4 regions of the Paenibacillus lentus genome follow, and region 2 is predicted to be linked to each of the others. Evidence: predicted binding sites of a transcription regulator. Region 2 holds the regulator's gene; each other region holds the start of a gene.
What was found. The regulator Rex, encoded in region 2, represses fermentation and respiration genes when NADH is low (regulators of the CRP and FNR family bind a similar motif). The targets are predictions, from matches to a motif close to TTGTGAAATATTTCACAA.

Region 1 (8,258 bases), 2.2 Mb from region 2:
ACTAACTGGAATGTATCTGTGGCCAAACGAAAAAGTAGAAGTCCAGTCATGGGGGCATTTATGGAGATTGTCGATACGTGGTTGGAAGAGGACCGCTTGCTCCCCCGAAAGCAACGTCATACAGGTGTACGCATTTTTCAAAGGTTACGTGACGAACATCAATTTACAGGCGGACAACGTACAGTGCTAGCCTATGTGCAGAAACGAAAGAGTGAAATGGAACTGGAACGTGCCAAAACGTATGAACGACTAGAACATCCGCCTGGAGAGGCTCAAGTCGACTTTACGACCCTTGAGGTAAGCCAAGGGCACCAAATGCTTACATATAAACTTCTGGTGATGTCTTTCCCGCATAGCAACGCTGCATTCGTTTATCCGACACCGGCGGAAAATCAGGAATGCTTCTTAGAAGCGATGAAGCAATGCTTCGAACAGATGGGCGGTGTTCCTCAGCGGATATGGTTCGACAACCTGTCTGCCGCCGTCGTGCATATCGAGAAAGGAGGCGAGCGGCAATTAACCGAAGGCTTTCTGCGATTCTGTGCCCATTACCGGTTTGAAGCTGTCTTCTGCAATCCGTATAGCGGTCATGAAAAGGGGCATGTGGAAAATAAATGCGGCTACTCTAAGAGGAACTGGGCCGTCCCCATTCCCATCTATGAAAACCATGAACAACTTGTCGCGTATTTCGCTGAGCAGGCAACTCAAGATCACCAGCGTAAGCATTATGCTCAAAACCGCCGAATCGCTGATCTGTGGGAGGATGACCGACGTAAGCTCCTTACATTGCCGGAGCATGGATTTGATGCTTTTCGCTTGGCTGCTGCGGTAGTCAATAAGTACGGGGAAATTCGGATTGAAGATACGACGATTCCGTTACTAGGAATGGTTGCGCCAGGTAGCGAGGTGCTGATCCAAACGTTCTGGGATCGTCTGGTTATCCTGAACGGTCACCACCAGAAGATTCGGGAGGTGCCTAGACCTTACACGGGACGAACGGCGGACGTTCCGTGGTCGAAAGTATTTAGCGGATGGTTGAGAAAACCGCGCAGTGTTACACATTCGCAGTTCCTTCGCATGCTGCCGGAGACACTGCACGTGTATGTGACGGTGAAGGATCTGGCTGAGCGAAAAGAGCGCCTTCAGGCGCTGTTGCACTGGAGCGATGTGTACACCATAGAACAGATCCAAGAGGCAATCGCTTTGCTAGGCCAGGATGCGGCAGTTTCCCGCGTCACGGGTATCCTTGGTATGAAATATGGAAGCCGAGACTTGCCCATTACGTGGGAGGAGAAGCTGTCGCCCCCGGGAACTCGTTTGGAGGGCTCTCTTGAGCGCTACGACCAGCTTGTGGGGGTGAGCTAACATGCCAACAGAATTAGCCAATTTATGTCGGCAGCTACGATTGGCCCATGTCATGGACTATGTATCGCTTCAACAAAATGAAGAGATTCGAAGCATTGTGGAACAGATTCTAAGTGCGGAACTGGACGGACGCCGCCGTGCCAAGCTGGGAAAGCTCGTCCAGCAGGCAGGATTTCCGCATATTAAGACCTTTGAGGGGTATGCCTATGACCATATCACTTTTCCGAACGGCAGCAGTCCAGAGAAAATTCAGGGATTGGAATGGTTAGAGCGCAAGGAGAATTTACTCTTAATGGGTGCCGTAGGCACAGGCAAGACGCATATGGCAACGGCATTGGGTGTGGAGGCTTGTCGCCGTGGCAATGCGGTGCAGTTCTACCGAGCCTCCGATTTAGTTGCCATGCTTCAGGAGAAATTTACGACGGGAACACTTAACCGATTTCGAGATAAGTTGAGAAAAGTTGACTTGCTCATTCTTGATGAGGTTGGTTACGTCCCATTCAACCAAACCGGTTCTGAACTATTATTTAACGTGATAGCGGATTGCTATGAACAAAAGAGTGTGATCGTTACATCTAACTTAGAGTTTGGTCAATGGACATCGATATTCGGCGATACCAAACTCACGTCAGCACTCGTCGATCGTCTGGTGCACCATGCTCATATTCTTTCCTTCACAGGTGAGAGCTTCCGCTTCAAGCAAGCAATGGAACGAATTCCTATGTAACTTTGATGCTGGCAAGTGGGTTTAGCACTTTTGGCTGCAAAACTAAGCATTTTCTACTTGCAAAACACACTCATCCCCATAAGATACAAAGGTGAGAACATTGGCGTGTATAAGATCTTGTTTACTTTTGATGGTCAAATAGAAGATGATTTTTTTATAATTGATTAGTAATAAATTTCTTAATTACTCAACTTTCGCAGAGCGAAAATCGGCTTACTTGCTTGATGTGATTAGATAAACCCTGATTAGAATATGGATGTTGCAATAATAGAAAAACACCGCTTCATTTGGTAAAGTGAGAGTGTCGAATCAATCACTACCATACAGAAGAGGTGTCCTCTACATGATAGAGCAAAGCATATTACAAAATCAACTTCCAAATGAAATTAAACCCGCTTTTAAAGAGCTGAAAGTATTGCAACATTTAAGAACAGCTGGATTTAAAAAGAGATTTGGTTATACCTGTTCGTTTTTATTCCAGCTTGTCTTTGTCCTTTTGTTTCACCACAAAAACTGGTTCCGCCTGTTGGAAAGCGAGAAAGGTGATACGTTTCCTGGGAAGGATGCGATCTATCGATTCCTGAATCACAGCGGCTATGCATGGCGCAAATTTCTGTCATTGCTTAGTTCCTCCACTATCGATAAAATTCGCCCACTGACAGGTGAAGATCGCATGTCTGCATTTGTTGTTGACGACTCCATGTTTGAGCGCAATCGTAGCAAGAAGGTTGAACTGCTTTCTCGATTTAAAGATCATGCAACGGGTTCCTTTTATAAAGGATTTCGGATGCTTACGCTAGGCTGGTCGGATGGTCATACGTTTATTCCCGTTGACTTCTCCTTGCTAGCTTCGATGAAATCGCAAATAAATGGGATCATGCAAGGGATCGACAAGAGAACGTCTGGCTACAAGCGTCGGGTCGAAGCTTTGCTTCCTGCTCCTGAAATTATTCCATCGATGATTGATCGTGCGCTTTCCGCTGGTGTGCAGGCTTCATACGTGCTAATGGATAGTTGGTTCACACATGCTCCATTAATCCAAGCCATCGTTGATCGAGGCCTAGATGTGATCGGCATGGTCAAAGCGGATAAGAAGCGTTATCTTGTTGACGAACGCCGATTATCTTTGCAAGAACTTTATTATGAAGCCATCCCTGTTCAAGGAAAAAACAAGGGAATCTTACGCTCTATCCGTACCGAGTTGTCTCCAGGGATTCCAGTCATGATGGTTTTCGTGCGTCACCGCTCAAAAAAGAAAGAATGGCTTGCCATTCTATGCACCGACCTAACGATTTCGGAAGAAAAAATGATTCAGATATACGGCATTCGCTGGGATATCGAAGTCTTCTTTAAGTGTGCCAAATCCTTACTGCGCCTACAAAAAGAGTTTCAAGGACGCTCATATGATCTCCTTATCAGCCATACCACGATTGTTTTTTCACGGTATATTTTGCTAGCGTGGCAACACCGACAAAGTACCGACAACCGTACGCTTGGTGGCTTGTTTTATTTGCTATGTGATGAAGTAGGTCAGCTAGATTGGGCTGTAGCCTTAAAACAACTGATTGAATTAATCGAAGATATCTCCAAGAAAGCCAGTAAGAAGATCACAACACTCATTCAAACACAACTACAGCAATGGATCGCTGGCTTGCCCAGTTACATCAAGGCTTATTTGCCGATTTCAAGCTGCGAAAGTTGAGTTAATTACTTTAAACATCGCGTTACATAACCAAAACGCCCGTTACCACGGCTAAAGCGGTAACGGGCGTTTCTGCTTTATATAATTACTGTTCTTCTGTACACGGGAAGAACAACTTGGGTTCCTGTTCAGACTACAACCACAATCATTTTCTAAAACAACAAAAGCCCTACCTCTCTTTTGTCCTTGCGGCTCCGATGACCGCGCCAGTGTGAATCAGAAATACATTAAATCCTTATTTTGGGTCATTCATAGGAATTTTCTTACCTGGGTCAGGTATAGGAGGGCTATAATCTTGTGAGGAACTACATTCAAAACTTACTTTTGCAACTCGAAATTATATTTTACTATAGATTTTTATAGAAAGCAAGTGTTTCGTCAGTAAAAACCGCTTCAGCATATAGCAGAAGCGGTAAGTGGCATGCGTGGTTATTGCTGCACTCAGGAAGTGAAGCAGCAGGCTTCTATTGTTGTACTGAGGTAATCTCGCTGCACCGAGGTAGTGGCGCAGGCAGGCTTGTATTGCTGTACTGTGGCAAATTCGCTTCCTCAGGCAATGATACAGGCGTATGGATGTTGCTAGGAGCTTCGCTTCGTCCAAGCGATCAAACAGGCCTATCTCTCTCCCAGGGTTGCCGCGCCTAGCGACGGCAGCTGCCCATTGCCTAGTTGGCAAAGGTATAACTATCGTTCGTCTTATTCAGCATGTTTTTGAAGCCTGATGTTGCATAGAGTTTCTGCTCTTTGGAAATGAACAGTGCCTCTGTATCCGGGGTATCCTCGATAAACTTGAGTCCTTCCTCAATGCCGAGTACGAACAGCGTAGTGGAGAGGGCATCCGCATCCGTGGAATGCTTCGTGACGACCGTAACGCTGCTGATGCCGTTGTCTACCGGATAGCCGGTTTCGGGATCGAGAATGTGCTGATACAGCTTGCCATCCTCGATGAAGAAACGTTCATATATACCGGAGGTGACGACGGTCTTATCTTCCACCTGAAGCGTGCCGATGGAATTGCCTCGGTTCTTGTCGGGGTCTTGAATGCCGATATTCCACATTTTACCTCCCGGCTTCTGGCCCATCGCATAAATATTTCCGCCAAGATCGATGATGGCGCTGCTGAAGCCCTGCTCCTGTAAATAGTCGTAAATTGCATCCGCCGCATAGCCTTTACCGATCGAACCGAGGTCGATAGCCATGCCTTCCTTCTGCAAATAGATTTCCTGCGTGTCCTGATTCAGGTCAATCAGACGGTAGTCGTTAAGTGTCCTGGCCGCCTCAATCAGATTAGCATCGGGCACTTTGGCGTTCTCATGGCCGATATTCCACAGTGTAACCAAGTTGCCGATGGCGGGATTGAATTTCCCGTCAGTACGCTTAGCATAATCCAGAGCTTTGATGACAAGCTCGAAGGTTTCAGAGGATACTTTAACGGCGGATTTTCCGGAGTTTACATTAACCTGGTAGATCTCGCTGCTCTCCAGCGTACGGCTGATTTTGCTGTCGATGTCCTTCAATAGAGCTTCGATTTCGTTAAAATGCTCTCTAGTCGCTCGGTTATCGTATATTTTCACGTTGACAACGGTATCGAATATAAAGAATGTTTCTGCCATCGGCTTAATAGATTCATGATCATTTGCCGTTTTTTGATTCTTAGAGACGGAGTTGGTTGACGGGTTCGAATTTGTGCCACATCCAGCCAATAAGGTCATGGATAATAGTACGGTTAGCCCGAGGGTAATCAGTCTGTTGTGGTTCATGTGTGCCGCCTCATTTCATTTCTTTCTAAATTTATTGATTCAAATTTATTGTATCAAGAATAGCAATTTGTTAAAAGTAATATTTTTCACAAAGTAATGATTATTCCATTAAATTCCTTACAAAGTGAGGGTTTTGTGACAATCAGGAAAATGAGAGAAATCGCACAGGTTAGTCATTGAAGGTTTGAAAAACAGGGGTTATAATGAGTTCGTCTAGAATTTATATAATTAAAAAATAAGGGGTTTTCTCTATGAAACGTGGAGACGTCCTGCTGGTTAGCTTGATCGTCGTTATTGCTCTGGCATTTCTAATTCCAAGGTGGCTTTTTGCAGATTTAAGTGAAAAAAATCACAATAATACTCCGCTTGTCGCAAATATTAAAGTAGACGGTAAGCTGGTTCGATCCGTGGAACTCACGGAGGAGGAGCAAATTATTGAAATTGAAACCGAGGATGGTCTCAACATTTTGAAGGTGCATGACTATGGTATAGAGATGATTGAGGCGGACTGTCCCGATCAGTTATGTCTAACCTTCGGCTTTGTTAAGCGCGATGGGGGGGCGATTGTCTGCCTTCCGCATAAAATGATTGTTGAAATCGAAGGAGACCTGGGGGAAGGAGATGATATAGATGCCATTGTTAAATAAGCAAACTGCGCAGAGGTCGCTGGGCAGCGAATCGTCCACCCTCATATTGAAAAGAACGGTGATCGTGGCTATTTTCGCTGCGGTTGCAGTCGTGTTAAGTCTGATCGAATCGCTTATTCCCATTAACATGGGAGTTCCGGGGGCCAAGCTGGGACTGGCTAATATTATGGTACTGACCTGCCTTTATTTCCTGAAGGCAAGGGATGCCCTGATGATGGTATTGCTGAAGACTTTGCTTACTGCCTTTATATTTGGTACGTTCTCCAGTTTTTTATTTAGCATTATGGGCGCGCTGTTTAGCTTTGCGGCAATGTGGTTCCTGCTTCTGGTAGGACGCAAGAGACTGAGCATGATCGGCATAAGCATCGTGGGAGGGATTGCTCATAATATCGGGCAGCTTACGGCGGCATCACTATATTTCCTGACAACGAAAATATTTTATTACCTGCCGATGCTCCTCATTACAGGAGTGTTGACGGGGATTGCGGTTGGGATTGCGGTTCGCTATTTGATCCCAGCTCTGTCCAGGCTATCTTTGTTTGAATCGTTTTTGAATGATTAAGGGGGTGAGGAGATGGCTGCAGCGGAAGCGGAATATGCTTATGAATTGGAGCAGGTATCCTTTGCTTATGTGCCGGAAACCCCGATTTTGGATGAGGTGACATTCCGTATTGCTTCTGGAAGCTGGGTGTCGATCGTCGGCCCCAACGGTTGCGGAAAATCAACGCTTGCCAAGCTACTAGGCGGATTACTTGCTGTAAATAGCGGTTCGATTACTGTGGAGGGCCGCGAGCTGACGCGGGAATCGGTCTGGGATATTCGCCCGCGGATCGGTATGGTATTCCAAAATCCCGATAACCAATTTATCGGGGCCACGGTGGAAGAGGATATCGCCTTCGGGTTGGAGGGACGTTGTCTTGCTCGTGAGGAGATGAGGGAGCGGGTACAGCGATACGCCGAGAAGCTGGGAATCAGTCATCTGTTATCCAAGCATCCATCGGAGCTGTCAGGGGGACAGAAGCAGCGCGTAGCCCTCGCCTCTATTCTGGCGATGGAGCCTGGTATCGTTATTTTTGATGAAGCATCCTCCATGTTGGATGAGAAAGCACGCGGGGAGCTGCTGCAAATTTGGCAGGAGATGCGGAAGAGCGGGGATTACACGCTCATTTCGATTACGCATGATGCGGAAGAGATTATGGCCTCGGACCGGGCGATTGTGCTTCGGGGCGGGGCCATTGCGGCCGATAGAGCTCCTGCGGAGCTATTCGAAGATGAGGAGCTGCTGCAGGCGTGTCGTTTGATCGCGCCTTATCGGGTGAGGCTTCAGCAGGAGCTAAGGAAGCGGGGGATGGATGGAGAAGCTATTCTCCGAGGCCGGCATACAAGGAGGTGGTGACATTATGGCTATTACATTCGATGAGGTAAGCTACGCCTACGATGATCGAACCTTATGGCGAAGCGGGGCGCTGGAGGGCGTCAATCTTGATATTCCGCCTGGAACATTTACGGGTATTGCCGGTACGACAGGCTCTGGCAAATCGACGCTGCTGCAGCATTTCAATGGCATCCTGAGGCCGACAGAAGGCCGTGTGCGGATTTTGGACGTGGTGGTGAATGCCCGGGAAAAAGCGCCTAAAATGAGCGAGCTGCGCAGACGTGTGGGGCTTGTCTTTCAATTTCCCGAGCAGCAGTTATTCGAGGACACGGTGGAAAAAGACCTTTGTTTTGGCCCGCTTAATTTTGGAATGTCTCTGGCGGAAGCGAGGGAACGGGCAAGATGGGCGCTGGACCTGCTGGGTCTGGACGAGTCGCTTCTTTCGCGAAATCCCTTTCATCTAAGCGGCGGTCAAATGCGCAAAGTCGCCATAGCTTCAGTGCTGGCCATGGACCCCGAGGTGATTGCTTTGGATGAGCCCACGGCCACTCTTGATCCGCAGAGCCGGGCTGAGCTTGCCGCATTGCTATCCAAGCTGCACCGCGAGCAGGGCAAGACGGTAATCGTCGTGACGCACCGGATGGAAGAACTGCTGCCCTACGTCGATGGGTGGATTATTATG
Region 2 (8,258 bases):
GTACATCGTATATCGAAGCCAAAGTATGAATATATTTAAAATTTTTAGAAAATAAAAAATACCCTGGCTCTATGGAGCGAGGGTATTTCTACTGTTAACTGTTATATTTATTGATGCACAGTGCTGTGTGTCTTATAACCTTAAACTCTACCATTGATCATCGATTGGGTAGCGTGAATTTATCAGGCAAAGCCGAGCCGTCGCTGAACCGGAAGAATTGATAATAATGATGCTCTTCTTCCTTGTAAAACAACTGCCATACATACTCATCCTCATAGATCCCGGGCATGAGTCTGACAATTCTGATCCCGGGTAGCGATTGGTTGATGATATTCCGGATTTGCTGCTCCGACTTTCCATTGGCCAGAAGCTCTTCATGGGCTTCTCCGCTCTCCGGAAGCCAAACCATCAGCTCTTCACCGTTCTCATTCTTCCCTTTAATGACCCAGCAAACCTCATCCCAAACCGATTTCCACGTCTTATCGACCGAAATAATACTCGTTTGCTGCTTAGCCGACTGAATCGCCGACTTCTCCTCAATCCAAATATCCTGCTGTATATATACATAAAAACGATGAAGGCCGAAGAGTACCAGCAGCAGAATGAGAATAGAGAGCAGGATCCATTGGGTTCTCTTCTTCAACCTTCTCTTCCTCTCTAATACCAAACTTAAATCTATCTCAATGCTATCTGATTATCTGGACAACAAGCCCTCAAATGCCGCTTGAGCTTCGTGGCGAATCCGCTCTTCATCCAATGTGAGACAAACGCCGTGCTTCACGATTTGTTTCCCATCAACCCATACATGCTCAACATCTTTCGGGCCTGCTGAGTATACGACATGAGACACATAATCGGTTCTAGGCACAAAATGCGCCTGCTCTGTATTAAGAGCGATGAAATCCGCCTTCATTCCCGCAGCAAGCTTGCCCGTATTGTTCAGGAACACCGATTGCGCGCCGTATTCCGTGCCCATTCGCAAAGCTTCCAATGCCGGCACAGCCGTTGGATCGCCCGATACCCCTTTATGGATCAAAGCGGCAAGCCGAATTTCCTCGAACATATCCAAATTATTATTGCTCGCTGCGCCGTCAGTTCCCAAGGACACAGTAACTCCTGCTTTCAGCAGCTCAGGAACTCGAGCCACACCGCTCGCCAACTTCAAGTTACTTCCCGGGTTATGGGAAATAGCGACTTTATGAGCGGCAAGCACTTCAATTTCCTCATCCGTCAAATGCACGCCATGCGCAAGCAAGGTCGGGCGAGAGAACATTCCCAGCTTAAGCAAGTGCTCTACCGGCCTCGCACCGTAATCGGCTACATTTTGCTCTACTTCGGCTTGAGTCTCTGACATATGGGTATGCATCGGCAAATCGAGATCATGCGCGGCTTGCACGAATTGCTCGATGTAGTCCGGCGGACAAGTATAAGGAGCATGCGGCGAAATCATCGTCGTTATCCGGCCGTTGGCTTTTCCGTGCCAGTTCCGGGCAAAAGCCACGGCTTCATCCAGCTTCTGCTTCTGGACCTCCGGCGGACAAAGACCGATTGCCCCGCGCATAAGCACGCCACGAATACCCGATTCCTCCGTTACCTGGGCAACCTGATCCATATGGTCATACATATCCAGAAAGGTCGTTGTGCCTCCTTTGATCATTTCCAGTACAGACAGCGCCGTCCCCCAGTATACATCGCTCCCTGTAAACTTTGCTTCCATCGGCCACATTTTCTCCTGCAGCCATTTTTGCAGCACCATGTCGTCCCCATAGCCGCGGAGCAGCGACATAGCCGCATGACCATGCGTATTGACTAAGCCTGACAGAAACAACAGTCCTCTGCCGTCCAGCACTTCGGCATCATCGCAGTGATCCGGACGCTCAGAACCAATATAGGTAAGAAGATCATCCTCAACGAGCATAAAGCCGTCGATAACGGTTTGATCCTGCTCCAAAACGGCAAATGTGCCGTTCTCAATTAACATTTTACGACTCATTAGAAGTTAGTTCCTTTCCATCATGCAAATAATAAGCTAGACTGAGCAAATCCGTCGTGAAATCGGCCGCATGAATTCTTACCTCTGGCGGAACCTTCAATATCGTTGGCGCAAAGTTTAGAATCGCCCCGATGCCAGCAGCCACAAGTTGATCGGCAACCCGCTGAGCTTCAAAATGGGGCACGGTAATAATTCCGATCCGAATACCTAATGCCTTTACTGTTTCAACGAGTTCATCGATCGGCTGTACAGTAATATTGTTGATTTTGCTACCGATTTTAGACGGTGCTGCATCGAACACCGCCACGATTTTCATATTATCCTTTAAATATGCATTATAGTTGGACAATGCTTGACCTAAATTACCAGCTCCTACAAGAGCTACGTTGATTTGCTGATCCAAATTTAGGATTTGTCTTATTTTCTCAATGAGATATGATACATCGTATCCGATGCCTTTACGACCAAAATCCCCAAAATAAGCTAGGTCTTTACGAATTTGCGCAGGATTGAGATCAAGTTTCTGACCTAGTTCCTGAGAGGACACCGTCGGCACTTCACGCAGGCTCAGCTCATTGAGGAAACGCAAATAAACAGGTAATCTGCGTACAACCGCATCGGAAATTTTCTCTGATTTCATAGCTTTTCTCCCCTTAAAATGGCGCGATATGAATTACGGTTATTGCTCCTTTACTTCCTGGACTTCGCAAACGTCAAGCCATTCGGAAATTCTCGGAACCATTTGCTCGGTCGGCATATGTTCCATTTTAGGCCCAGGCAGTGAATATAAAAAATACTTTCCATAGTAAGATTCCAAGATGCGCGTGTCGTAAACTACAACTATGCCGCGATCCTGCGAAGAGCGAACCAGGCGCCCAAATCCTTGCTTGAAACGTATGACGGCCTGCGGTACGGACAGCTTCATAAACGGATTCTTCTTCTCCTTCTGCAGCCGTTCGCTCTTCGCCTCTACAAGCGGATGATTGGGCGGCTGAAAAGGCAAGCGAACGATCGCCAGGCTTGTCAGCGCCTCTCCAGGAATGTCCACACCTTCCCAGAAGCTGCTCGTACCGAGCAAAACAGAGGCTTCCTGGCCTTGAAATCTACGAGTCAGCTTCGTGCGACTGCCGCTATCCATGCCCTGGCCAATGACGGTAATACCCTCGGAGGATAAATGCTCCTTCAGCGGTTCATAAACCTGTCGCAGCATACGGTAAGACGTAAAGAGCACCAGCATACGTCCGCGCGTAGCTACTGCCGTATCTGCCAGTGACTGCACCAGCATATTTACGAAATGCTCGTCCCCCACACTGCCCTTTACACTCGGAAAGTCCCGAGGAATGACCAGCAGAGCCTGGTTCCTATAGTTGAACGGAGAAGGAAGCATCGAGGTTAGCAGCCGATCGGTATCGGCAGCCTCCTGCAGTCCCAGTTGATCAATCATATACTGAAACGACTTATCCACGGACAAAGTAGCCGAGGTCATGACCACGCTCTTCTTTTTGTCAAAGAAGTAATTTTTGAGCTGTTTACTGACATCGATTGGAACCGCATATATCTGCAAAGAGCGACTGCGGTAGTTCCCGTTTCCTTCGATCCAATACACGGTTTCCTCGTCATCCAGCTTCATAAACGTACGAATAGCTTCCCGCTCCGTTGCCAGGTCTTTGAACAGACCATTAATATCCGTTAGCAAGCTGTCTGCTCCATAATCCTCCTGCTCTTCGCGAATATCGTTCATCATGCGTTCACCCTTACGGACTACCTCGCCAAGCAGGACATAAATATGATTTTCGAGCGCGCTAAGCGTATCCCAATCCTTAGGCTTCTTCTGCGGGTGTAAACGGAGAACGAACTGTCCAGGATCGCCAGGAGCCGCGTCACTGCGTTCGGGCATCAACGAGAATAACATCTCGCTGAGCTTATCCCAGCTCTCCTTCACGTCTATAAGCGCCGGATAAATGCCATCGATAATCCCGCACCAGTCCACCGACTTCTCACTTGGTGTATTCTGAAGCAGGATTCTTAGATTAGGCAGTTGTCCGGTTTTACTATCCTTGAACAAACGGGTCAATGTATGGACTACTGTGAAATATTTCATATGAAGGCCAAGATGCTTGCCTGCGACATCCTCCAAATGATGCGCTTCATCGATGACAAGCCGCTCATATCCCGGAAGAAGCTGATGCCCAGCCTGAATGTCCGTGAACAGCTTCGAATGGTTCGTAATCACAACATCGGCAACCCCGGCCTCATGTTTAGCTCTATGGTAATAGCATTTCCTAAACCACGGGCATGATCGGCCAAGGCAGGAATCCGAATCACTCGCTACGGTGTCCCAGAAATCTCCGCCGCGATTGCCTAAATTAAGCTCTTCATCATCCCCCGTCTCGGTTTGTGTAAGCCACACGACCATTTGCGCCGCGATCATGATTTCTTCTTTGGGAGATGCAAAGTCTTTCCTACTTATTTTATGTTCAAATTTACGCAGACACAAATAATGATTTCTTCCCTTGAACACTGCTGCGCGAAAAGGAAAAGGCACAGCCTCGGTCAGCAACGGGACATCACGTTCCCGGAGCTGCTCCTGCAGGTTAATCGTATGCGTGCTTACCATGACCTTCTCATTATGCTTTACGCCATGATAGATGGCTGGAAGTAAGTAGCCCAGCGATTTCCCTGTACCCGTACCCGCTTCCACAAGAAGGTGCTTCTCCTCATCGAAGGCCTGCATCACATCCTCAAGCATCATATTCTGCGCTTCACGCTCCTCATACTGAGGCAGCTTCAAGCGCAGCCGTTCTCTCACCTGCTCCATAAACTGTTCGAAGCTGATATTTTCGAGCGGGTTGTCAACCATATGATCTCTGGCTGGAACGATATCCTTCCAATCCTCGACTTGCAGCGCATATTGACGGTAATAGGCAAATCCATCCGTACTCTGTTCGCCCTGCAGCTCTCTTTCCTGCAATGCCGCATCAAAGAACCAGCCCAAATCGCTGTCTTCTCCTGCGAACAAATCAGCTAACCGCTGTACGGTAAGAAGCGGCAAACCGGCCAATTCCTCCAAACATTTCAGAAACACATATGCCGTCGCCAGCGCATCGCTATCGGCTTGATGGGGCCGTTCATGTTCAACGCCAAACTCGGCGGCAACGAGCCCTAACTGGTAAGAACTGAGCGATGGGTAAAATATTTTCAAGAAATCCATCGTGTCCAGAATGCGTCCCGTAAACGGAAGATACCCCGTCTTGTCCAATGCGCTTTGCAGATAATTAAAATCGAAAGCCACATTGTGCCCCACGAGCACAACATCGTTGAGGAGCGGGACCATTTCCATCATGACTTCATCCAAGTCCGGTGCATCTTTGACGTCGTCCTCAGTAATTCCCGTTAATCCCGTAATGAAAGGTGGGATCGGTATCGTCGGCTTGATAAATGAATGATATACCTGGGATACGGTCAAATTATGATCTATAATTGCAAGTCCAACTTGAATGATCTCATCGGAGGACTGATTGCCTGTCGTCTCAAAGTCAAGTACAGCATATTTCATTTTTCGTTCCATGGTCCCTTTCGTTCCAGTCTTTACTTCTCTTAACAGCATAACAGAAGATGGACGTTTTGAAAATTAATACAGATAAATACAAAAGAAGCGATGCGCCGTAATATAACGAATCGCGCATCGCTTCTGCAAGTCGGCTACAGCAAAGATATAAGCTGAGTGCCATATTGAAGCTTTCCTGTACTGTGCAGACAAGCTTCCCAATTTGCTAACGGCTCCGGCAAAGTGGGGTCGCTATGATAAGCCAGGGTGAAATACTCCCTCGCTTTGCTGCGGGCTCCCCGTTTCACCTCAATACAGCCAAGCGCATTGTAAATAATGGAGCGCAGCCGTTTATTAGCCGCAGCCTTGAGGACTTCTTCAAAATAATGCACAGCCTCATCGCTTTGATCCAAATGAAGGTGGCACATCGCCAAATAAGTGCGGCCGATCAAGCTTTCCGGATATTCCTCTAGAACAGCTTGAAACTGCAGTAGAGATTGAGAAAACATCAGCAACTTATAATACCCCTGACCTTTCACAAATGCATCGTCGTTCATTTCCGGATAATCCAGCTCGCATTTCTCCTCAAGACGAATACCGCTTTGGCGCAGCGTCCCCATCTTCTCCTCAAAATTAAGCCATTCTTCAATCATGGAGTCGCTCATTTGCTGCAGAAGATGCCACTTCCTGGAGAGTTCGTGTTTATGAACACCTTGAGCGATTGGATAATGACGGGCAATTTCATCCAACATTTCATTCATTTCCGCAAATACATGTTGAAACATCATCCGCAACCCACCCTTTAACGAAAATGAAATCAGTATGAGGCCTTATGTTCATTTTTTGTTTCAGGCGGGCTTTTCATTCCCGAAGGCATAAATTGCATGACAGAGGACAGCAAGAAGCCTTCTTCTCTAACGAACCGTGGCGTGGGTTTCTTGCTCCACGGTCTCCAATGGACGATTGTTGTCATCGACAAACACGATTGTAGGCTTATGGCTTCTCAGCTCTTCCGCAGAAATTTGCGCATAGGAGATGATGATGACATGATCTCCAGGCTGAACCAGGCGGGCTGCAGCCCCATTCAGACAAATTACCCCGCTGCCGCGCGGTCCTGGAATGACATAAGTTTCTAAGCGCGCGCCATTATTATTGTTTACGATCTGCACCATTTCATTCTCGAGCAAATCTGCGGTTTCCATCAAATCCTCATCTATAGTGATGCTTCCTATATAGTTCAAATTTGCCTCGGTTACCGTAGCCCGATGAATTTTGGATTTCATCATTGTTCTATACATAGCTATTTATCTCCCTCCATCGTTAAAATAACATTATCAATCAACCGGGTCGTTCCGAATTTAACGGCAACAGCCAGCAATATTTTTCCTTCTACTTCCTTAACGCGCATAGAACCGGGCAAAGACGCCAAGGAAGGAAAACGGCGGACTTCCGCATAGTCGATTTTCGCCTCCGGCTCAGACTCGATCATTTGGACCAGTTCCTGAGAGAGATCCTCTACCGTAGCTTCCTCGCTTTCCCTAGCCAACTGCTCAGCTTGCCGTAAGGAGCGCGATAGCACAAGCGCGGCCTGTCGTTCGTCTGGCGTTAAGTATACATTGCGGGAACTGAGGGCAAGGCCGTCCTCCTCACGCACAATCGGACACGGAATAATCTCAACATCCATATTGAGATCCATAACCATTTGCGTGACTACTGCAACTTGCTGCGCATCCTTCTGTCCAAAATACGCTCGCTGCGGGGCGACGATATTGAGAAGCTTGTTAACTACTGTCGTCACTCCGTCAAAATGACCCGGACGCGCCGCGCCGCACAAATGATCCGTCAGTTCAGAGACGAGAACCTTCGTCTTGGTCGGCTCCGGATACATTTCTTCTACCGTTGGCAGAAATACAATGTCTACTCCCTCGCGCTTGGCAAGCGACATATCCTTGTCCCGATCGCGCGGATAACGTTCAAAATCTTCATTTGGTCCGAATTGGATCGGATTTACAAAGATGCTCAATACGACGAGATCATTGTCCATCCGGGCATTCCGCAGCAGACTGGCGTGTCCATCGTGCAAAAATCCCATTGTAGGAACAAATCCGACCTGCAGCTCCTTCCCTTCTCTAGCTGCAGCAAGGCGTTCAGCTCGCAAATGCGCTCTTACGTCCTCTATATCCGTCAAAACAATCATGACTGCCTGTCCACCTTCCCTTTTCCGTACAAACCATCCACTACTTTCTCATCTGCAGCAAAAACATGCTGCTCCCCTGGGAAAGCTCGTGTCTTCACTTCATTTACATATTCTGAAATGCCGCTGCGGATTTGATCTCCGATGTCAGCATAAGTCTTCACAAATTTTTTCTCCCGGTAGGCTGAAGTATATTTCAGTACATCATGGAACACGAGCACCTGCCCGTCACAGCCTCGTCCAGCCCCGATTCCGATCGTCGGAATTGCAAGCTCCTTGGAAATCGCGGCAGCAACCTCTTCGGTCACCAGCTCCAGGACGATCCCAAACGCTCCTGCCTGCTCCAAGGCTTTGGCGTCCTCCATAAGGCGCCTAGCATCCTTCTCATCTTTGCCTTGAATGCGATACCCGCCGATTTGATTAACAGATTGCGGTGTCAGGCCGATATGTCCCAGCACAGGCACGCCTGCCTGTACGACAGCTTGAACCGTAGAGGCGATCTCAGCGCCTCCCTCCAGCTTTAC
Region 3 (8,258 bases), 1.9 Mb from region 2:
AGATGTCATCCCCGAAGTGCGCTGCCGGAACGCCATTGATTAGTACACTGCCCTCGGTCGGTGCAATCGCCCCCTGAATGAGCTTCAACAGCGTGGACTTACCCGCACCGCTCCGGCCAATCACCATGACTCGCTTGCCCTGGGGTATATCGAGAGAAACATCACAGACGGAATACGAACCGCCACTCTGTATGGCATGCTTAGCTTCATATGTGAAAGAGACATTACTCAGCTTTATGTGAATATCCCGGGCACGAGAGGCGGTAAGCACATCCGCTAGGCGCTGTTCGTTCATCGCCAACTCCGCAGACATCCCCTTCTTTCCGCCCATAACCGAACCCTGAGATTCCTGCCCCAATACAGGCTCCATAATCCGATTCAATCGACTTAGCGATTCCTGGTACTGCGGCGTGCGCTCGACGGCTTCGGACAGGGGCAGGAATGCATCCGCCAGCGGAAAGACGACAAGCACGAAGGCTGCGATTAACACGGGATCAATATGTCCGGCAGCAGCTTGGCTGCCTGACCAATAGATCATAGATATAACGACGATTCCAACAACGAGTTGACCGATCAAACTTCTCCATCTTGCCCAGGTGCGAAGCTTGCGCTCTTTTCGGGCTACAGTGTCTTCGTCATGTTCGTATGACTCCAGAAATTCGGCGGGTCTGCCACTGATGACCCAATCGCCGATGCCCATCACTGCGTCGGTAAGCTTCTGATACAATCGACCCCGCTCCTGCTTCACCTCTGCATTCGTGCGTCTAGTCAGCATCAGCGAAATATACGGCAGCACCACGACAAGTATGAAGATATAGCCTGCCACCAGCAATGCAAACAGCCAATCAAACTGACCCAAGGCAATGACGATAACCCCATAAACGATCACCGCGACAAGACTTGGAAAAACGGTCCGAATGTATACGTTCTGCAGCTGCTCTATATCGTCTGCCAGGACGCCGAGTAAATCCCCCGTCCGGTAACGAGAGCGAATAAATAGCGCTTGAGGCTCCAATATGTTGTATAGACGCACCCGCATTTTGGACAAAATTCGCAGTACTGCATCATGTCCAACCAGCCGTTCTACATAGTGTATGACCGCCCGGCCAATCCCAAATGCACGGATGCCGACAATAGGCACATATACAAGCAATATGTTATACGGCTGCAAAGATGATTTGGAAATGAGGAAGCCTGAGGTGAACATCAGCATGCTTGCCGCTAATATCGTCAGCGTACCCAAGATCAAATACAGGGAAAAGCGTCCGCTATAGGCACGGAAATACGGAGTAATCCACTGCTCTTGCGAGGCCGTTTTCTCTTGGCGATTCCATCTCGCAGTGTCCTCTTTCACACTCACAATATCCCCTCCCGCTGAGATGTCATTAACTGATAATAGGCTCCCTTTCTCGCAATCAACTCATCATGATTGCCCGTCTCCACAATTCGCCCCTGCTCCATGACGATAATCCGATCCATTTCTCGCATCCAGTGCAGACGGTGGGTAGCAAGCAGCACCAGCCTGCCCTCAAACAAAGGCAGCATCGTCGCCTTCAATTCATACTCCGTCTCGATATCCAAATGAGCCGTCGGCTCGTCCAGCAGCAAGATCGGCCGACGGCTGAGCAAAGCGCGGGCCAGCGCTACGCGCTGTTCCTGACCGCCGCTCAATGGACGGCCACCGCCACCGATGGGCTCATCATATCCCTTTGGCAGCGAATCTGCCAAAGCGCCGAGACCCGCATCCTCAGCAGCCTGCTCGATCTCCGCACGGGAAGCGTCCGGCGAATAGAACGCAATGTTATCCGCAAGCGATCCGCTAAAAATATATGGATTTTGCGGAATATAAGTAATCTGCCTTCTCCATTCCGGGCTGGTCAAATCGCCGAGCCTTGCGCGCCCCAGCTCGATCTCGCCCTCCGTCGGGCGCAGAAATCCTCCAAGCACATCGATCAGCGTGGACTTCCCTGCGCCACTCTCCCCGATAATACCGATTTTGCCAAAACCGCTGAGCTCAAGCCCGACTTGATCCAGCGAGGGCTGGCCTTCCTCCTCATACTGCACCGTCAGCGAAGACAGCTTCATGACACTATCGGGACGCCAATCCAATGCTATCCCTTCAGGCAGGCTGGCCATTGCAGCCCTCTCCGCCTCCCCTTCCGCAATAATTGCATTCATCGCTTCGCCGGCTTCCTTGCCGTCTAGGGTCGCATGATAATCGGCTCCCACCATCCGAACAGGAAGAAAGTACTCCGGTGCCAAAATGAGAATCGTCAGCCCCGTCAGAAGCGTCATATTTCCATCAATCAAACGCAGTCCCAGACTAACCGCTACCGAAGCGACCGACAGCATCGTGAAGAAATCAAGGGAAAATGAAGACAGAAATGCGACACGAAGCGTCCGCATTGTCGCTGATCGGTAGGAGTCGCTTACCCTTTCGATTGATTCGCTATGACTCCGGCTGTGCCCGAGAAATTTCAAGGTTTCCAGTCCGCGCAGGGAATCTACAAAATGATTGGACAACGTGCGGTAGGATTTCCATTGGCGATCCATTTGCTTACGTGCGGCGAGACCAACTAGTATCAAAAAAATGATCAAAATCGGCAGCGTGAGAATTAAAATGACGGCTGCCGTAATGTCTAGCGTAAATACATACAATAGAATGAGCATCGGCGTTAGCCCGGTTGCTAGCATACGGGGCAGGAACAGCTCCAAATAGTTGCGGAACTTCGTTACACCATCCAATACAAGCGTAACCAAGTTGCCGGTCCCCTCTCTTTTTGCAAAGCGGGGGCCAAGCTCAAACAGCTTTTCCATCACCTGTTTGCGCAGCTCTTTGCCTGTCTGTTCTGCGAACCGATAGGCGATCCTCTGCTGGAGCAGCGCAGATATTTGCCTGACGATAAAAGCAAGCAGGAACAAAACGGCCCCGCCGAATTGCTCCTGCAGCTTAGCGCCGGCAAACAGGGCGGAGATAACCTCCGCCAGCCATTTGGCCTGCAATATGATAGCGATGCTCTGAATGAGGGTCAGAACGCCAATTCCGGCAAGAACCGGCTTTATTCCCTTATACTTCATTAAATCGCGTCCCATTAGTACTCTAAATGCTCCTTCTCGTTAATGCGTTTATGGAAGACAAAGTAACTCCAAATTTGGTAACCAAGTACAAATGGCAATAGAGTCAAAGCAGCGATCGTCATGATCTTTAATGAATATGGACCAGACGCTGCGTTGTGAATCGTAAGCGAGTACGCTTCACTGATTGAGCTAACCATGACACGCGGGAACAAACTAATGAACACGGAAGCAATGGAAAGTGCAATCAAGGTACCCGTCATTCCAAATGCCCAGCCGTCTCTCTGTTTGACAATGAACCAGCCGGCAAGCAGGAATGCACCAAGGCCAACCACCGCGATCAACGTCAGCGGCAGAGCACGAACTTCAAACGCATCCGTCTGGAAGAACGTCATTACTCCGAATACGACAAACAATGCGGCTAGTGGAATCAACAGCTTATGCGCCAGCTTGCGAGCTCGGTCACGCAGGCTGCCCGTCGTCCGCAAGGACGTAAATAGCAGACCGTGAACGAGGCATAGCACGACGACGGTAATCCCGCCAACAAGCGTGTACAGGTTGACCATATCGAACAGCCCTGCCTTCATTTCCATGTCGCCGTCAATCGGCAGCCCTTTGAGCATACCGGAAAAGACTACGCCCAGCAGAAACGGAGGCAGCAGGCTGCCCAGGAAAATGGCAAGATCCCAGGTACTTTTCCAGCGCGTATTTTCCACTTTGCCCCGGAACTCAAACGCAACCCCGCGTCCGATCAAAGCAAGCAGCAGCACGACAAGCGGGGTATAATAACCGCTGAACATCGTCGCATACCAGTTCGGGAAGGCCGCGAACATTGCACCGCCTGCTGTTAACAGCCACACTTCGTTAGCATCCCAGAAGGGGCCGATCGAATTGATTAACACCCTTCTCTCCATATCGTTTTTAGCTAGAAAGCGAGTGCTCATCCCTACCCCGAAGTCAAATCCCTCAAGGAAGAAGAAGCCGATGAATAAAATTGCAACGAGGATAAACCAGAGCTCATTAAGAGATAGCATGGTATCCCTCCTTACCATATGGATCTGCCGATTGCTCATCATCACTTGTATTCTCGGCATAAGGGCCTTTCTTAATCACTTTAACGAATAAATAAACCATCACTGCGGCTAGTACCGCATAAATTGCCGTAAACGCAATGAGCGAGAAGAGAATTTGTCCAGCGGTCACGCTTGGCGATATACTGTCCTCTGTCCGCATGTAACCAAATACGGTCCAAGGCTGCCGACCGATTTCTGTCATAATCCAGCCAGCCGTATTCGCAATGAACGGCAAGGAAATCGCCCACATCATCATGCGGTAATACCACTTATTCGGACGTTCCAGCTTTTTGCGCCAAGCCAAATACGCACCATACATTCCTAATACAATCATCAAAGATCCAGCAGCAACCATAATCCGGAAGCTCCAGAAAGTCGTTCGAACCGGTGGAATATAATCTCCAGGACCGTAGGTCTGCTCATATTCAGCCTGTAGCTCATTCATCCCTTTAACTTCACCAGAGAACTCGCTATAGGACAAGAAACTGAGCAAATAAGGGATTTTAATCTCAAACGAGTTCTCTCCAGTCTTCGGATCGATATGCGCATACACCGTCCAAGGCGCCGGGTCGCCGCTCTTGCCCCATAAGCCTTCGGCGGCAGCCATCTTCATCGGCTGGGTTTCCACCAAATACTGCGCCTGCTGATGCCCATACAGAGCCGTACCTAACGAGGCGACTAAGCCGACGACAATGGCAATAGTGAAGGATTTTTTGAAGAAATCCACATCCTGGCGCTTCATCAGTTTGTAAGCACTAATACCAGTAATCATGAACGCCCCTGTGGCAAATGCGCCAAGCACCGTGTGCGGGAATTCTACCCATAGCTGACCATTGCTGATCAATGCGAAAAAGTCATTCATTTCCGCCCGGCCGTTATTGATCTCAAATCCGACAGGACGCTGCATAAACGAGTTTGCCGCCAATATCCAAAAGGCTGAAGCAATCGTACCGATGGAAACGAGCCAAATGCTGAGCAAATGTACTCTTTTGGACAGTCGATCCCATCCGAAAATCCACAACCCAATAAATGTCGATTCCATGAAAAAGGCGAATAACGCTTCAACCGCAAGCGGTGCACCGAAGACGTCGCCTACAAAGCGCGAGTAGTCCGACCAGTTCATGCCGAACTGAAATTCCTGCAAAATACCGGTTACGACCCCCACAGCAAAGTTAATGAGGAATAATTTACCCCAAAACTTGGCCATGCGCTTATAAATTTCTTTCCCCTTCCTTACATACATTGTTTCCATGATCGCGATGAGTAACACCAGACCTATGGAGAGCGGCACAAAGAAGAAGTGAAATATTGTTGTTGCCGCGAATTGGATACGTGCAAGCATTACCGGATCCATAAATACACCCTTCTTTCATCTTTTGTTTAACTATTGTGAATTCTATCACGGATTTATGAAAACAAACGTGTAAAAAGTAATCGTTTTGTGACAAGAATCACATAATCCTGTGTCAGTATTGTTAACAATCCTGAAAAACCGCATCGAATCAATGTTTTTCACGGCACTTGCATTTGTGGAGATATTGTGAATGAGTCGCTGTTGCTTCCGCTGACTATCTTAATAAGAAGATGTCAGCTAGTATCTTTTACTAGTGACCGTAACTTTTCCTCTCTATGTAGCGTCTAAACATGAGGTACAGGAAGCTGGAAACCGCTACGTACTCATAGCTCAAATATTTTTATAGAAGGAGTCATTTTATCAAGATGAAATTGAAAAGCATTTCCCTAGTTACCGCACTCCTCGTTTCGCAGACCGTACTGGCTGTACCTGCCGTCCTGGCGCAATCGCCTGTTTCCGGTTCAGTCGTCCATGAGGAGAGCCTGCAAGATCACCAGGTACATACATCCACGAATACGGTAGCTGCCGGATCTGTGGACACAAAGGAAACCACAACCGAACCCCCGGCAATTCCAACAGTACCCGGTGACACAGACACAACGGCAACGGATTCGCAAGCTCCGGACGTTCCCCTGACGCCAGAGGAACCTGCGGAAAATACAGACACAACCGATCCATCTGGTGAAGATGGCGATAATGCGGCTGCCCCTTCAATTGGAGGAGGTCAGCTAATCCTTCATATGAACAGTACACGCATGGAGCACGATGGCCAGGTCTACACCTCCACTCAGCCCATGACGGTAAAGGACGGCGTATCCTATGTCAGCATCCGCTCCTTGGTAGATCGTGTTGGCTATGAAATAGCCTATGACTCAAGCACAAAAGAAACGATCATCAAATACGGCGAAGATGAGCTGCGCTTTTTGACCGATAGCAAGACTTACAAAGTCAACGGGGAGACCATGACGATGAAGGGCGCCAGCTACCAGGATAATAACGTATTCATGGTGCCGCTCACTTCCATCACACAAGCCCTCAACATTTCGTATAAAGTGGAAGACAAGAAGGTCATTATGCAGTTGTCCACCAAACCAGTCGCCTCCTTCACTGTACTGAACAACAAAATCATCGCCGGCGAGACGACTGTGATCTACCAAACGAAATCCTCTTCTCCGAGAGGCGTACAAATCGTCGATGAGAAGTGGGAAGGCCGCCAGGACATCTTCGAAGCCGCAGGAATCTATACGGTCTCCTACGCCGTCCAGGATGCCAATGGAGAGTGGAGCGATCCGTATATCCAGACAATTGTCGTCGTCAATCCAAATATTCCTCCTGTGGCCGAGTTCAAGACGGACAAGGCGGAATACAAAATGGGCGAGCCGATCACGATTACCGACCTAAGCTATGACGAAGATGGAGAGATCGTCGATCGTCAGTGGATGAACAACTATCCGGCATTCTTCACGCCGGGGCCGGTAACGATCCAACTGATCGTCACCGACCAGGACGGTGCCTCCGCGAAGGTGGAGCATACAATCAACATCACGACGGAGACTCTGTATACGTATGATGAGTTCTCCAGGCTATTTACTCCGGTCGGCAGCAACTTTATGATTAACGGCGGTGAGGCTTTGGGATACGAAAGGCTACCCTACACGTATTCAACAGAGCCGTATACGCTGTTCAAAGATAACGGCCCTGAGCCTGTGTCAACCGAAGGCGTGCTGTATAGAGACACGATCACTGGTCTTACCCGCTTCATGACTCACCACGTCAACAAGACCAATGAGAAAGGCAAAGTCTATATTATTGCCAAAAATATCAATGAGATTCCGGCCAATCTTGAAATCATCACCACAGGCATGGCTGGCCCGGACGTCTATGCTGAAATTACCGGTACAAAGTCCGTAGCGCGTTACTTCGAGAATTACCAGAACGACAGCAAGAAGAAAACGATTAGCCTGGAGCCTGGCGAAAGTAAAATCATTTTCGAGGATATGCATAAAATCGCGATGAAGCCGGAGGAGACAATCTCCTTCTTAGGCGACCTGTATAGCGATTCACCGATCGAATATACAAGCGTCTTCGTAAAAGACGGCCAAGATCCATTAGAGGTCGTCGACACTCTTCCTGTTCTCGATCCGATTCAATCGGTCATGCGCGGAACATTCACAGACTCCACGCGGATATTTGAGCATTACAACACGATCGGCGGTAATAAAAATTACCGTTTGTCCCTGACGGACAACGCTGCCGATCCGTTCCAAATCGGAGTCGATACGCCGCTTGAAATATCCAGCGTCAACGCAGGGAACTACGGAGTGATCTACAAACTCAAGCTGCGCGTCGCTCCACGTACCCTCATTACATTCAACCCACGCGGGGGTCTTTATATGGGAGCTGCTCTGGTCAATGGAAATCTCGTCAGCTTCTCCCATACGGGCAAAGACAATGTTTCCGGACAGACCAGCGTGCTGCATCGCACAGGCGACTCTGAGGAAATCGTAGAAATTTGGACGACGCCGTCCGCAGGAAGCAATCTGCCATTTTCTATTTTGTTCATGCCTCTTCCTAAGATTAAGCAGCAATGATGCAAGGATCGTGTACAAACCAACAGCCACCCCAGGCAGCACTGCTGCACAATGGGGTGGCTGTTTTATGGGTATTTACAAATAATAGCTAACTACTGCTGCGCTGTCTGCCGTCAAACATATGGCGAAAAGCGAGCCAAGGGTGCCTTAATAGCATTCGCGCTC
Region 4 (8,258 bases), 190 kb from region 2:
TCCATGGAATGTGCGGTTAATAACATCCAGTTGCTGCTCACGTGTCAGCTTGATGAAGTTAACAGCATAACCGGATACGCGGATTGTCAGCTGCGGATAATTTTCCGGATGCTCCATCGCATCCATCAATTGCTCGCGATCGAACACGTTGACGTTCAAATGATGCGCATTGCTTCCAAAGTAACCATCCATCATAGACACCAGGTTATTCTTGCGGATTTCTGGGTCTTTCCCTAGCGCCTTAGGCACGATCGAGAAAGTATTGGAAATACCGTCAAGGCTGTGCTCATAAGGTAATTTAGCGACAGAACTCAAGGATGCAAGTGCCCCCTTCTTATCCCGTCCATGCATTGGGTTAGCACCTGGCGCGAACGGCTCACCCGCTTTACGACCATCTGGTGTAGTACCCGTCTTCTTACCGTACACTACATTGGAAGTGATCGTCAATACAGATTGCGTTGGCAGCGAGTTGCGATATGTTTTATGCTTGCGGATCATGCCCATGAAGCTTTCCACAAGCTCAACTGCGATTTGGTCCACTCGATCATCGTTGTTGCCGTAGCAAGGGAATTCGCCTTCGATTTCAAAATCTACAGCGATGCCGTTCTCATCGCGGATCGGTTTAACTTTAGCATACTTGATAGCGCTAAGTGAGTCAGCTGCTACGGATAGACCGGCGATGCCGCAAGCCATCGTACGAAGAATATCGCGGTCATGCAAGGCCATTTCAATGCGTTCGTAGCAGTATTTATCGTGCATGTAGTGAATAACGTTGAGTGTATTTACATACAGCTTAGCAAGCCATTCCATCATCGGCTTGAAACGTTTCATTACTTCATCATAATCGAGATATTCGGAAGTGATGGCCGGATATTCAGGAGCGACCTGCACTCCGGATTTCTCGTCCTTACCGCCGTTGATCGCGTACAGAAGCGCTTTGGCAAGGTTCGCACGAGCGCCGAAGAATTGCATTTGTTTCCCGATTTCCATCGCGGATACACAGCAGGCGATTCCGTAGTCGTCTCCATAAATCGGACGCATCAAATCGTCATTCTCATATTGGATTGAGCTTGTCTCGATGGATACTTTGGCGCAATATTTCTTGAACGCTTCCGGCAATTGCTCAGACCATAGCACGGTCAGGTTTGGCTCAGGCGCAGGACCCAGATTGTAAAGGGTGTGCAGGAACCGGAAGCTGTTCTTTGTTACCCGAGTAGTGCCTTGTACAGACATTCCGCCAATCGACTCCGTTACCCATGTAGGGTCACCACTAAACAGTTCGTTGTATTCCGGCGTGCGCAGGAATTTGACGATACGCAGCTTCATTACGAAATGGTCGACAAGCTCTTGCGCTTCCACCTCAGTAATCGTTCCTTCGGCAAGATCACGCTCAATGTAAGCATCAAGGAAAGATGATACGCGTCCAAGAGACATTGCCGCGCCATCCTGCTCCTTAATAGCAGCCAGGTAAGCAAAATAGAGCCATTGGAATGCTTCCTTCGCCGTTGTTGCTGGTCTGGAAATATCGAAGCCGTGCATTTCGCCTAGCTGCTTCAATTCACCGAGTGCGCGAATTTGCTCAGACAGCTCTTCACGCAGGCGGATAACATCCTCGTCGATCACATCGACTTCAAGACTTTTCAGCTCACTTTGTTTTTGCTTGATCAAGAAATCTACCCCGTATAGGGCAACACGGCGATAGTCGCCGATAATCCGACCGCGTCCATAAGCGTCTGGAAGACCTGTAATAATCCCAGCCTTACGGGCCGCTCTCATCTCGGAAGTGTATGCATCAAAAACGCCCTGGTTATGCGTCTTACGAATCGTTGTAAACATCTCAACAATGCTCTCTGGCAGATCAAATCCATAAGCCTTACATGCATTGAACACCATGTTAATACCGCCGAACGGACGGATCGTGCGTTGGAATGGCTCACTGCCTTGTACACCAACGATTTGCTCCTTTTCTTTATCCAAGTAGCCTGGAGCGTGAGATACAATCGTGGATGGCGTATTCACGTCAACATCAAGTACTCCGCCAGCTTCCCGTTCTTTCTTAGTTAGGTCGGATACGATATCCCATAGGGCAACCGTGTTATCTGTTGGTCCTACCAGGAAAGATTCATCTCCTAGATAAGGAGCAATGTTATTGTCGATAAAATCGCGAACATTAACTTCCTTCATCCATTTGCCTTTTTTAAAGCCTCTCCATGCGGACTGTACTTCTTTTACTTCTTTTTCAATCACCGACATCTTTATTCCCTCCATTTATATAATGTATGCGGGGTTGAAGGTTTATAAATCCCGCATCCTTGGATCCCTAAAATTTGTGATAATTTTCACAACTTTGACACTGATAAGCTATTAAATCTTTTATTCGAATCCACTTAACTCATCAACGTATAAAGGATCCTTATACTTGTAATGATAGTACAGATCGAATAAAAGGATTGTGACAAACATCACATTTCGAGTGATGTTTGTCACATTTTAATGAACAAGCGATTTTTTAGTTTTTAGAATTTTAATCTTTTTAATTTCTACTCTTCAAAGCGGCCATAGAACGCGTCACGGTATACTTCAGCAAGCTCGCTTACGAGTGGCAGCTTCGGATTCGCTGTCGTACATTGATCCTCAAATGCACGGTCTGCCAAGTAATCCACACGCGACTCGAAATCCTTCGCATCGAAGCCAAGTTCTTGGAAGCTTTCAGGAATGCCCAGCTTCTTGTTCAGCTCACGGATCGCTTTGATCAAGCTCTTCACGCCCTCTTCTGTCGTGCGTGCAGGCAATCCAAGAATACGGGCGATTTCCGCATAGCGCTCGTCAGCTACGAAGTTCGTATATTTTGGCCATGTCGCGAATTTCGTAGGTTTCTTCGCATTGTAGCGAATAACGTGCGGCATTAGGATCGCGTTAGTACGACCATGTGCGGTATGGTATTGACCGCCCCATTTATGCGCCAAGCTGTGGTTAATGCCCAGGAACGCATTGGCAAAGGCCATACCTGCCAGTGTCGAGGCATTATGCATTTTCTCGCGAGCCAGCTTGTCGCCAGTCAGCGCCGATTTCTCCAGGTATTGGAATACTAGTTGGATCGCTTTAATCGCCAGTCCATCCGTATAGTCGTTAGCCAAGACCGATACGTATGCCTCGATCGCATGCGTCAGAACGTCCATACCTGTGTCTGCTACTGCTACTTTAGGCAAGCTGTATACAAATTCAGGGTCTATGATCGCAACGTCTGGAGTCAGCTCGTAATCCGCCAAAGGATATTTCGTGTTGCCGTTGATTTTATCTGTAATTACTGTGAACGGAGTAACTTCCGAACCTGTACCCGAAGTGGTAGGAATCGCCACGAACTTCGCCTTTTGACCGAGACGTGGGTACTTGTAAGTCCGTTTGCGGATATCCATAAATTTCTGCTTCAAGTTATGGAATTCAGTATCCGGATATTCGTAGAATAGCCACATTCCTTTCGCAGCGTCCATTGGCGATCCGCCGCCGAGTGCGATAATGCAGTCTGGCTGGAATTTAGCCATCAATTCGGTACCACGTTCTACCGTCGTTGTCGATGGATCCGGCTCAACTTCCGAGAATACTTCGATCGCAACCGGAGTTTGGCGTTGACGCAAGTAGTGCTCCACTCTTTCTACGTATCCGAGTTGAACCATCATCGGGTCAGTTACAATCAGCACGCGGCTGATATCCGGCATTTTAGCAAGATATTGCGTCGAGTTTTTCTCGAAATAGATTTTGCTTGGCACTTTGAACCACTGCATATTCACGGTACGACGATTCACCCTTTTCACGTTGATCAAATTGACAGCTGTTACGTTCGACGAAGTCGAGTTGCGTCCGTAAGATCCGCAGCCCAGCGTAAGCGATGGCAGGTTCGTATTATAGATGTCACCGATACCGCCCTGCGAAGATGGCTGGTTCACCAGAATCCGGCAAGTTGGCATGCGATCCGAGAATTTTTGAATAATTTCTTCATTATTGGAATGGATGACCGACGAGTGTCCCATGCCTCCAAATTGAACGACTTCCAGTGCGCGGTCAATGCCTTGCTCAGCTGTTTTCACTTTGTAGCACGCCAGCACCGGACTCAATTTCTCTGCAGATAATGGGAATTTAGGTCCGACACCTTCAATTTCAGCAACGAGAATTTTCGTTCCGGCAGGTACATCGATACCGCATAGTTCAGCAATTTTGGTTGCAGACTGACCTACGATCGTAGGGTTCACTGCACATTTATCAGCAATGATCGCGCCAGCTGTTAATTTAGCAGCTTCCTCTTTGTTAACAAAGTAGCAGCCGTTCGCAATCATTTTCTTCTTCACTTGATCAAAGATCGGTTCTTCGATAATAACCGCTTGCTCGGAAGCACAGATCATACCATTATCAAATGTCTTAGATAGAATCAGGTCATTAACAGCTTGATCCAGGTCAGCACTCTTCTCAATGAAGCAAGGTACGTTACCAGGGCCTACGCCAAGTGCCGGCTTACCGCAGCTGTATGCCGCTTTAACCATTGCAGAACCGCCTGTCGCCAAAATGCATGCCACATCAGGGTGATTCATCAATGCATTCGTGCGATCCATGGAAGGATCTTCGATCCATTGGATACAGTCAGCTGGCGCGCCATGTTTCACCGCTGCTTCCAGCAAAATCTTCGCTGCTTCAGCACTACAACGCTGTGCGGAAGGATGGAATCCGAAAATAATCGGATTGCGAGTCTTAATGGCGATCATCGCTTTAAAGATTGTAGTGGATGTCGGATTCGTTACCGGAGTAATCCCCATAATAATTCCGACCGGCTCGGCGATTTTCTGGAAGCTGTCATAAGGATTATCCTCAATGACACCAACCGTCTTATCATACTTGATGCTGTTATGGATGTACTCAGTCGCGAACATGTTCTTAATAATTTTATCTTCATATACTCCGCGTCCAGTTTCCTCTACAGCCATTTTTGCCAAGTGCATGTGCTTGTCGAGACCCGCAAGAGCCATCGCTTGTACAATCTTATCGATTTGCTCTTGATCCATTCCCATGAAAGCATCAGTTGCCTTCTTCGCTTTGTCGATCAGTGATTGGATATAATCCTCTGGGCTAGGCTGCTGCTTCGTGGTCACATTATTCTTTACGGCCATTTCTCTCATCCTCCTAAGTTTCATCTGGATCAACCTGATTCGTGATTCATCTCTACATAAGATAGTATTGTGAATAATTTCACTTTCTGGTTCATCCATCGGAAGCTTTTGCTTCTCTTTTTGTTACATCGATCATAACATATAATTTTAAGTTTGTATAGTGAATAATTTCACAAACTTTAGAAAAAGTGAAAAACTTTCATAATTATCGATTTCTTTTCACAGATTCCATCCTTATTTACAATTAATTAAGGTAACGAGTCTTGAGCGTCCTTCTTACATCCTTCAACCACAAATCTGACGCTGAATTACGTTCATGCGATCGCCTATTGTGCAATGAATTTTGGTGTTAAGATAGTGAAAATAGTCACAATGTTAGAATTTAGACACTTTTAAGCCCTTGTAAGCCGCCCCAAAGCTTCTGGTTCGTTATATAATTAATTTAAATTAATTTAAAATTTTCAGAAAAATTTGGAGTATGAGGGGGATTATAAAATGACTGAGTTTGCAACAGCAACCCCGACCCGTGGGAATACCAACTGCTTTTCAGAGCAAAATTTCAATCGTCTTCTTGTAACTATGAAAGATAAGACGTATCCGGAAGGAACGCATTTGTTCTGGGAAGGAGACTTCTCCGATAAATTGTTCTTCGTAAAACGCGGGCGGATTAAACTAACCAAATCTACGGACGAAGGCAAAGAACTTATCCTTTATATGTATGGACGCGGTGACATGGTCGGCCAGGCTGATCCCTTCTTTAGTACGAAGCACAGCTTTACCGCCGAAGTTATTGAAGACAGTGAAATCGGCATTATTGAACAAAAAGATTTGGAAATTCTGATTTGCCAGCACTGTGATTTCGCCATTGATTTCATGAAATGGATGGGTATTCACCATCGGCTGACGCAAACTAAATTCCGGGACTTGATGATGTACGGAAAGCCGGGAGCGCTCTGCTCGACCCTGATTCGTCTAAGCAATACCTATGGCGAGAAGCACGGCGATAACATTCTCATCAACAAAAAGATTACACACACGGATCTCTCCAACATGATCGGCGCTACTCGCGAAAGCGTCAACCGGATGCTCAGTGATTTACGCAAGAAAAACGCGCTCGAGTACGTAAACGGTATGATCCTTATTAAAGATCTTGTTATGCTGCAGGACATTTGTCACTGTGAGCTATGCCCTAACGAAATATGCCGGATTTAATGGCAGGCAAATGGATAAAGCAACCTCATCTCGATCCGGAGGAGGTTGCTTTTTCGATTTGTGCGGCGTCATAAGTTCAGCAAATGTAGTTTAACGATCTGTTCGGCGATGGCGGTTTTAGCTGATACAATTAAATTCAGATTCTACGTGCTGTGCATCCTATACCTGCTGTTTATTTTTTTGCCCATCAGGCTCATTTCTCGCTTCTTCGCTCTCCTCCGCCAGTTCTTCCTGCTCCCGGTACTCCGTCGGTGTCACACCCGTATAGCGCTGAAATACTTTAGAAAAATAACGCCGATCACTGTAGCCCACTAGCGTCCCCACTTCGGTAACACTGCGGGAGGTTAGGCGCAGCATCTTCTTGGCAAGCTCCATGCGCTGCTTTCGTAAATACTCAACAAATGTCTCCCCGTAATGATGTTTAAACAAATGGCTGAAATAGCTTGAACTTATATTCAGATAATTCGCAATATCGTCGACCCCAATATCAGTACTCAAATTGCGTTCAATAAATTCACCGGCCGAGATCATCAGCAATTCGCTGGACTTCTTATTGATTTCAAGCTCTTTAATATGGTTTTCCAACTCTGCAATCACATTCAGCAGATCCTTCACATTATGACTGTGCTGCAAATGCTGCCACAGCATCCCCTCTTCATGGGAATTCATGAAGTCCAGCTCTCGCATCTCTCGCAGCAAATGAATAATGCCATATTGCAGAAATTTCTCAATCCCAAGCGCGGAATGCTCAGAAATATGCGGCAGATTAGCCCTTAGTCTCTCTAACCCTTGCTCGACTTTTGCTTTGTCGTACATTCTCAGGCCAGAGGTAATTTCCTCCACAAGCTGCCATTCCGATATCGCTCCCAAATCGCCGGACGAATTCTCTTTTGTAAAAGGAAGCAACTGCTCATGATCGGCATGCAGCATTAAACCGCGCTGCAGCTTCAAATAAGTCTGGGATAGTTCCTTCATTTCAATCGGCCCGTGATCCCAGGCTAAACTGACCGTTAGCTTGATATGCTCCTTGACGGCGCACTGAATTTTCCGAGCCCATTCATACATCTGTTCCGAAACAGCAGCATAGCGCGCGCGCTCAAACTGCGGCAGCATGCACCATTCTCCTTGACGCAACTGGACGACGGTATATTGAAGCTCTTGATCCGGAATCGCCTCCTGGAGCACATTTCGAACCGCAAAGTTCCACAGCTTGCGCTCCTGATCCGTCCAGGACACCGTACGCTGCGCATAACCGTCGAGATCTACGAGAATCAACGAGTATAGAAGTCCATTCCCCCGTTCATCCTCGGCGAACCAATACGCCGGCAGATCTTCCACAAAGCCCATCAGCACATCGAACATCATTTTTTCGTGAGCCAGTCCGAGCATCCTTTGCATCTGCCTCTCGACGGAACGCTTTTCCGATCTTCGGGATCGAACCTCATTCGCCAGCTTACCGACCGCCTTCTTCAGCTCCGAGTAATCAATCGGCTTCAGAATATAATCCTTGACGCCATGCTGCAATGCCAGCCGGGCATATTCAAACTCCTGATAACCGGTCAACATAATGACCTCAGTCTCATAGCCTCGTTTGCGAATTTCGCGGAGAAGCTCCAGTCCGTCCATCAGCGGCATTCGAATATCGCACAGGATTATATCAGGTTCGAATTCTATGACTAGCTCAAGCCCTTTTACCCCGTTCCTAGCCGTTCCAACAAGATCAATCTGAAGCTCATTCCAAGGTAGCGCATTCTTCAAATGATTCAGAATTAGAGGCTCATCATCAATGAGCAGCGCCTTGATATCCACAGAGTACTACCCCATTTCGTTGTCACCGTCTTACCGTTCTACTGTTAATCTATCCTTTTACCCCTCCGGCCGTCAAACCTT

Region 1: EIM92_RS00905 (FAD:protein FMN transferase) is a predicted target of Rex. The motif match lies at 5,629-5,646, and genes of this name have one in related genera.
Region 3: EIM92_RS05925 (cytochrome ubiquinol oxidase subunit I) is a predicted target of Rex. The motif match lies at 5,588-5,605, and genes of this name have one in related genera.
Region 4: adhE (bifunctional acetaldehyde-CoA/alcohol dehydrogenase) is a predicted target of Rex. The motif match lies at 5,315-5,332, and genes of this name have one in related genera.

What each region holds. Positions count from the first base shown of each region.
Region 1 is NZ_CP034248.1:165,653-173,910, reverse strand. Features, by position in the region: gene istA (IS21 family transposase) at 1-1,365, shown strand, start outside; gene istB (IS21-like element helper ATPase IstB) at 1,367-2,092, shown strand; gene EIM92_RS00915 (IS4 family transposase) at 2,436-3,794, shown strand; gene EIM92_RS00905 (FAD:protein FMN transferase) at 4,460-5,554, opposite strand; gene EIM92_RS00900 (NusG domain II-containing protein) at 5,806-6,201, shown strand; gene EIM92_RS00895 (Gx transporter family protein) at 6,185-6,763, shown strand; gene EIM92_RS00890 (ATP-binding cassette domain-containing protein) at 6,776-7,597, shown strand; gene EIM92_RS00885 (energy-coupling factor transporter ATPase) at 7,602-8,258, shown strand, end outside.
Region 2 is NZ_CP034248.1:3,205,548-3,213,805, reverse strand. Features, by position in the region: gene EIM92_RS14450 (cell wall elongation regulator TseB-like domain-containing protein) at 158-643, opposite strand; gene EIM92_RS14445 (amidohydrolase) at 695-1,993, opposite strand; gene EIM92_RS14440 (redox-sensing transcriptional repressor Rex) at 1,983-2,633, opposite strand; gene dinG (ATP-dependent DNA helicase DinG) at 2,673-5,549, opposite strand; gene EIM92_RS14430 (tetratricopeptide repeat protein) at 5,696-6,328, opposite strand; gene panD (aspartate 1-decarboxylase) at 6,455-6,838, opposite strand; gene panC (pantoate--beta-alanine ligase) at 6,841-7,737, opposite strand; gene panB (3-methyl-2-oxobutanoate hydroxymethyltransferase) at 7,734-8,258, opposite strand, start outside.
Region 3 is NZ_CP034248.1:1,303,991-1,312,248, reverse strand. Features, by position in the region: gene cydC (thiol reductant ABC exporter subunit CydC) at 1-1,354, opposite strand, end outside; gene cydD (thiol reductant ABC exporter subunit CydD) at 1,357-3,093, opposite strand; gene cydB (cytochrome d ubiquinol oxidase subunit II) at 3,093-4,109, opposite strand; gene EIM92_RS05925 (cytochrome ubiquinol oxidase subunit I) at 4,096-5,502, opposite strand; gene EIM92_RS05920 (copper amine oxidase N-terminal domain-containing protein) at 5,868-8,093, shown strand; gene EIM92_RS05915 (nitrous oxide-stimulated promoter family protein) at 8,182-8,258, opposite strand, start outside.
Region 4 is NZ_CP034248.1:3,012,381-3,020,638, reverse strand. Features, by position in the region: gene pflB (formate C-acetyltransferase) at 1-2,253, opposite strand, end outside; gene adhE (bifunctional acetaldehyde-CoA/alcohol dehydrogenase) at 2,541-5,156, opposite strand; gene EIM92_RS13430 (Crp/Fnr family transcriptional regulator) at 5,652-6,368, shown strand; gene EIM92_RS13425 (response regulator) at 6,528-8,177, opposite strand; gene EIM92_RS13420 (carbohydrate ABC transporter permease) at 8,227-8,258, opposite strand, start outside.